Regions from separate parts of the Leifsonia sp. NPDC014704 genome, predicted to be linked through region 1. Evidence: predicted binding sites of a transcription regulator. Region 1 holds the regulator's gene; the other holds the start of a gene.

Region 1 (3,398 bases):
GCACCGAGGCGAACCGCGAGATCGAGCGCGAGCGCGCGGTCGGCGACGCGGTGAAGGGGCTCATCCCCGTGCTCGACGACCTCGAGCGCGCGGAGAAGCACGGCGACCTGGGGGAGGGCAGCGCCTTCTTCACCATCGCCGCGAAGCTCCGGACCGCGGTCGAGCGCCTCGGCCTCACCCCCTACGGCGAGAAGGGCGAGCCCTTCGACCCGCAGATCCACGAGGCGATCTTCCAGCAGCCCACCCCCGGCGTGACGGCCGACACCGTCGCCGAGGTGGTCGAGACCGGCTACCGGCTGGGCTCCACCACCGTCCGGGTGGCGAAGGTCGTCGTCGCGGTGCCGGCCTGACCCGGCGACACGGCGCACGGCATGGCGGAGCGGCGGGGAACGGTTCCCGCCGCTCCGCTCGGCCCGTGCGCGCTCGATCTTTCATGCAGACTTCATCCACGAACACCGACAACGACTTGAGAGGAGGCGCCCGTGGCTAGCCAAGACTGGTTCGACAAGGACTTCTACAAGGTCCTTGGCGTCTCCAAGGACGTCAGCGAGGCGGACCTCAAGAAGACCTACCGCAAGCTCGCCCGCAAGTACCATCCCGACTCCAACCCCGGCGATGCCGCCGCGGAGGCGAAGTTCAAGGAGATCAGCGAGGCCTACTCGGTGCTCAGCGATCCGGAGGAGCGCAAGGAGTACGACCAGATCCGCGCCATGGGGACCGGTGCCCGGTTCACGGCGCCGGGGTCCGGCGCCCAGGGCGGCTTCGACGACGTCTTCGGCGGGATGTTCGGCCAGGGCGGCGCGGGCGGTCAGCGCCAGTATTTTCCAGGAGGAGGGGGGTTCCAGCAGGGCGGCGGCGACTTCGACGACGTCTTCGGCGGGCTCTTCGGCAACGGCCGGTTCGGCACGACGACCGGCGGATTCCGCGGCTACGGCGGCCCGACGCGCGGCCGCGACGTGACCGCACACACCACCATCGACTTCGTGACCGCGACGCGCGGCGAGACCATCACGCTGCAGGCGTCCGACGGCAAGCCCATCAAGGTCAAGATCCCCGCCGGTGTGGCCGACGGCCAGAAGATCAAGCTCCGAGGCAAGGGACAGCCCAGCCCCGACGGCGGGGAGGCGGGGGACATCGTGCTCACCGTCTCGGTGCGCAAGCACCCCGTCTTCGAGCGCGACGGCCTGAACCTCCGCGTCAACGTCCCGGTCACCTTCGCTGAGGCCGCGCTCGGCGCGACCATCGAGGTGCCGACGCTCGGCGGCGAGCCCGTCAAGCTGCGTGTGGCGCCGGGCACCCCGAGCGGCCGCGTGCTGCGCGTCAAGGGGCGCGGCGTCGAGACCAGCAAGGGCACCGGCGACCTGCTCGCCGTGGTCCAGGTCGCCGTCCCGTCGCACCTGTCCGCCGACGCCAAGGAGGCGCTCGAGGCGTTCGCCGCGAAGCTCCCCGACGAGAACCCGCGCGACGACATCCTGGCCAAGGCCCGGAGCTGACGATGGACGAGCACAGCCAGGTCTTCGTGATCTCGATCGCGGCGGAGCTCGCGGGCATGCACCCGCAGACGCTCCGCCAGTACGACCGGCTCGGACTCGTCAGCCCCAGCCGGACGGCCGGCAAGTCGCGCCGCTACTCCATGCGCGACATCGAGAAGCTGCAGGAGATCGCCCGCCTCGGCTCGGAGGGCGTCAGCCTGGAGGGCATCCGCCGCATCCTCGAACTGGAGGACCAGGTGGGGGAGCTCCGCGGCCGCGTCCGGGAGCTGGAGAGCGCCCTCGCGGACGAACTCCTGAACCGCCCCGGCCGCCGCGTCTTCGCGGCCGGCTCCGAGGGCGAGGTCGTCTCGATGCGCGCCGGGACCCGCGTGCGCCGCAGCAACCAGCTCGTCGTCTGGCGCCCCCTCGAGCGCTGACCTCTTCCGTCGAAGTGCACGTCGTGGCTGCTAAATCCCCGAAATAGCCGCCACAACGTGCACTTCGGTGCCGGGGTCAGAGCGAGGAGACGCCCTGGCCTACGTAGAGGGTGTTCTGGATGTTGTGCGCCTCGGTCGCGGCGATGTCGTCGTCGATCCCGGCCCGCACCTCGCGCATGAGCTTGTGCAGTTCGGCGTGCTTCTCCGGGAGCCGTGCGTGGCCGGTGCTGTCCCACAGGTTCGACACCGGCAGCGTGTCACCGGCCTCGACCGCGAGCGTCCACTCCTCCGTTGTGGCGACGGCGGCGAACTCCGACTGCATCGTCACCAGCACGCTGCGGTGGAGGGCGTCCGCCGAGATGGCGCCGGCCTCGTTGACGAGGTCGAGCGTGCCCGTGGCATCCGACAGGAACTCGACGGTGAACCCGAGCTCGGACGCATCCCGAGCCGTCCCCGCGCAGCAGTGCTGCGTCATGTAACCGGCGATGGTGACCGTGTCGACAGCGTTCGCACGCAGCCAGCTCTCAAGATCGGTGCCGGGGAACGCGGAGACGCTCCCCTTGGTCACCACGTGCGCGGACGTGCGGTCGATGATCGTCTCGTGCAGCGCGGCGCCGTCCGAGCCGCGCGCGAAGACCGGCGACCCTTCGTCCTCGATGTGCTGCACGACGACGACCGGCACCCCGTGGTCGTCGGCCGCGTCCCACGCGACCTCGATGTTGGGGATGGATGTCATCAGATCCGGGTAGCAGATCTTCAAATTGCCGGTGACGTACTCGTTCTGCAGGTCGATCACGATCAGCGCGCGCTTCATGGCTGAACTCTAACCCTCGCCGTCCCACGGCTGGTCTAGGCTTTTGCTCGGCCGCCCGCGCCCACAAGGCGCACCGGCGGCCGAGCGATGAAGCACACCGACTCCCACGAGGAAGCGACGATGAGAGCCCTGTTCAAGAGCGAGGCCGGACCCGGCCTCGAACTGGTGGATGTCCCCGAGCCCGAGATGGGTCCGGAGGATGTCCGGATCCGCGTTCTGCGCACCGGCATCTGCGGCACCGACCTGCACATCCAGCGCTGGGACGACTGGGCGGCGTCGGCCGTGAAGGCCCCGCTCATCCCCGGCCACGAGTTCTTCGGCGAGGTCGTCGAGGTCGGACCGCTGGTCCGCGATGTGGAGGTCGGCGACCTGGTGTCCGGCGAAGGGCACATCGTCTGTGGCACCTGCCGCAACTGCCGAGCCGGCCGCCGTCAGATGTGCATCCGCACCCAGGGTGTCGGAGTGCAGCGCGACGGCGCCTTCGCCGAGCAGCTCGTCCTTCCCGCCACGAACGTCTGGGTGCACCACAGCGCCATCGAGCCGGAGGTCGGCGCCCTGTTCGACCCGCTCGGCAACGCCGTCCACACCGCGCTCGCCTTCCCGGTCGTCGGCGAGGATGTCCTGGTCACGGGATGCGGTCCCATCGGCCTGATGGCCATCGCGGTCGCCCGCCAC
Region 2 (3,398 bases), on a different contig from region 1:
CCCGCCGTCCCGGCCGGTCATCGAGGGGTTCCGCGACTGGGTGGCGTCCCTGCCGGAGACCCTCGGCGTCTTCGTCACGAGCGGCAACGAGGACTTCATCGTCCACGTCGCCGTCGCCGACAACGAGAGCCTGTACGCCTTCGTGATCGACCGACTGACGCAGCGGCGGGAGATCGCCGACGTGCGCACCAGTGTCGTCTACGAGCACCTGCGCAACGGGAGCCCGGAGCCGGTGGACTGATCCCGCGCGCGGGCTACGATGTGCGGCACCGCATCCTTCCGAGAGAGGAACCACGCATGCCCGCACTCACCGATACCTTCACGCTGTCGAACGGCGTCACCATCCCGAAGATCGGGTTCGGCACCTGGCAGATCCCGGACGGCTCCGAGACCTACGACTCGGTCCGCACCGCTCTCGACGCGGGCTACCGGCACATCGACACGGCGCGCGCCTACGGCAACGAGGCCAGCGTCGGCCGTGCCGTCCGCGACAGCGGTATCCCCCGCGAGGAGATCTTCATCACCACCAAGTGCCCCGCCGAGGTGAAGGATGCGGAGGGAGCACGCCACGCCTTCGACCGGTCGACCGCGCTGCTGGACCTCGGGCCGATCGACCTCTACCTCATCCACGCGCCGTGGCCCTGGAACGCCATCGGCAGCGACCACCGGGCCGGGAACATCGAGGTGTGGAAGGTCTTCGAGGAGCTGTACGAGCAGGGCCGCACCCGCTCGATCGGCGTCAGCAACTTCGAGGTCGCCGACCTCGAGTCGCTGATCGACGCGACCGAGGTGGTGCCGCACGCGAACCAGATCCGCTGGTTCGTCGGGAACACTCAGCCCGAGACGACCGCGTACAGCACGGAACACGACATCCTCGTCGAGGGGTACTCGCCGCTCGCGACCGGGCGCCTGCTCGACAACGGCGACATCAAGGAGATCGCCGACAAGTACGGCAAGTCAGTCGCCCAGGTGAGCATCCGCTACCTGCTGCAGAAGGACATCCTGCCGCTGCCGAAGTCGACGACGCCCGAGCGCATCCGCGAGAACGCCGACGTCGACTTCGAGCTGTCTGCGGAGGATGTGGCCGCGCTCGACGCCCTCGATTCGGGTGAGTGACGCGTCGGGGTGCCTACGGGCATGACCAAATCGGGCACACGGGAATAAGGCCATCCCTCCTGCGTTGGACTTGAGTGCACAAGGCTCAACTTTCAGAAACAGGAGAACACGTGCCTGAGAACTTCACTCCCGACGGTGACGGCGCCAACTCGTTCGACGAGTTCCTCGCCCGGTACCTCGCGGGTGAGCGTGCGCGCAACGCACGCTCCATCGACATCAGCCGCTTCCTCAGCCGGCGCACCCAGGAGATCCTGGCGGAGGCCGGACGGTTCGCGCTTCAGCACGGCCACAGCGAGCTCGACGCGCTGCACGTGCTGCGCGTGATGGCCGAGCAGGAGCCGGCCGCCGACGCCATGCGCCGCATCGGCGTCGACCCCTCCCGTGTCGCCGAAGCCGCCGAGTCGCGCCTGCCCGCCCCGGGCGACATGATCCAGGCGGACGGCGCATCCATCACCGGGCCGCTCCAGCGCGCCCTCTTCCACGCGTACCAGGTGGCTCAGGCCTCCGGCTCGACCTACATCGACCCCGAGCACGTCTTCTTCGCGCTCGTGATCGGGCGGGACGCCCCGGCCGGCCGCGTGCTGCAGGCCGCCGGCGTCACGCCGGAGGCCCTCACCGAGGCGATGCGTCAGAGCACCACCGTCGGCGCCGGTCAGCCCGGCGACCCGGACGCTGCGCAGGACGACTCGCAGACCCCGATGCTCGACCAGTTCGGCACCGACCTGACGGCGCTCGCCCGCGACGGCAAGCTCGACCCGGTGATCGGACGCCTGGACGAGATCGAGCAGACCGTCGAGATCCTCTCCCGCCGCACCAAGAACAACCCGGTGCTGGTCGGTGAGGCCGGCGTCGGCAAGACCGCGATCGTCGAGGGCCTCGCCCGCGCGATCGTCTCCGGCGACGTGCCCGAGCAGCTGCAGGACAAGAAGGTCGTCTCCCTCGACCTCGCCGGAATGGTCGCAGGGACCCGGTACCGCGGCGACTTCGAAGAGCGGCTCACCAAGCTCATGGACGAGATCAGCGACGGCAAGGATGAGCTGATCGTGTTCATCGACGAGCTGCACACCGTGGTTGGCGCCGGAGGGTCCGGCGAGTCCGGCGGGATGGACGCGGGCAACATCCTGAAGCCCCGCCTGGCCCGCGGCGACCTGCACCTGGTCGGCGCGACGACGCTCAAGGAGTACCGCCGCATCGAGAAGGACCCGGCACTCGAGCGCCGCTTCCAGCCGGTGACCGTCGGCGAGCCGTCGGTGGAGGACGCGGTCCTCATCCTCGACGGCCTCCGTGGCGCGTACGAGGAGCACCACGGTGTGACCTACACGGCCGACGCGATCCGCGCCGCCGTCGAGCTCTCCGACCGGTATATCTCCGACCGCTTCCTGCCCGACAAGGCGATCGATCTGATCGACCAGGCCGGAGCGCGTCTGCGCCTGTCGCTGGGCAAGCGCGTCGACACCTCCGCTCTGATGGAGCGCCTGGCCACGCTGGAGTCCGAGAAGAACTCCGCCGTCGCGGCCGAGCACTACGAGGAGGCGTCGCGTCTGCGTGACGAGATCGAGGCCGTGCAGCGTTCGCTGGACGAGCTCGGTTCCGCCCCGCGGGTCGAGGCCGTCGTCGGCGAGCCCGAGATCGCGGCCATCGTGTCCCGGTCGACCGGCATCCCGGTGTCGCGCATCGGCGAGGCCGACCGCGAGCGCCTCGCGCGCCTCGAGTCGGAGCTGCACCAGCGCGTGATCGGTCAGGACGACGCGGTCGTCGCGGTCGCGAAGGCCGTCCGCCGCAACCGCACCGGCCTCGGTGACGAGCGCCGCCCGGTCGGCAGCTTCCTCTTCCTCGGCCCGACGGGTGTGGGCAAGACGGAGCTGGCCAAGTCGCTCGCATCGTCGCTGTTCGGCGACGAGAAGGCGATGCTGCGCTTCGACATGAGCGAGTTCGGCGAGCGCCACACGGTCGCGCGACTGGTCGGCGCCCCTCCCGGGTACGTCGGCTACGACGAGGCCGGTCAGCTGACCGAGCGCGTGCGCCGCAACCCGTACTCGGTGGTGCTGTTCGACGAGATCGAGAAGGCCCACCCGGACGTGTTCAACCTGCTGCTGCAGGTGCTCGACGACGGCCGCCTCACCGACGGCCAGGGCCGGACGGTCGACTTCCGCAACACGGTCGTCATCATGACCTCCAACCTGGGCTCGGAGTTCCTGGCGTCGCGGAGCGGCGCGCTCGGCTTCGTCCCGGTCGGTTCGGACGGCTTCTCCTCGGAGAAGGACATCCGCGACCGGGTCATG

What was found. Region 1 encodes HspR, which represses chaperone genes until heat shock. Its sites were predicted from a motif close to AAGTTGAGTCNNNNNGACTCAACTT; they were not measured.
Region 2: ACF1AJ_RS07590 (ATP-dependent Clp protease ATP-binding subunit) is a predicted target of HspR. The motif match lies at 1,184-1,208, and genes of this name have one in related genera.

What each region holds. Positions count from the first base shown of each region.
Region 1 is NZ_JBIBYW010000002.1:893,583-896,980, forward strand. Features, by position in the region: gene ACF1AJ_RS15785 (nucleotide exchange factor GrpE) at 1-350, shown strand, start outside; gene ACF1AJ_RS15790 (DnaJ C-terminal domain-containing protein) at 483-1,493, shown strand; gene ACF1AJ_RS15795 (heat shock protein transcriptional repressor HspR) at 1,496-1,909, shown strand; gene ACF1AJ_RS15800 (cysteine hydrolase family protein) at 1,986-2,723, opposite strand; gene tdh (L-threonine 3-dehydrogenase) at 2,844-3,398, shown strand, end outside.
Region 2 is NZ_JBIBYW010000001.1:1,553,372-1,556,769, reverse strand. Features, by position in the region: gene ACF1AJ_RS07600 (Lrp/AsnC family transcriptional regulator) at 1-241, shown strand, start outside; gene ACF1AJ_RS07595 (aldo/keto reductase) at 298-1,116, shown strand; gene ACF1AJ_RS07590 (ATP-dependent Clp protease ATP-binding subunit) at 1,227-3,398, shown strand, end outside.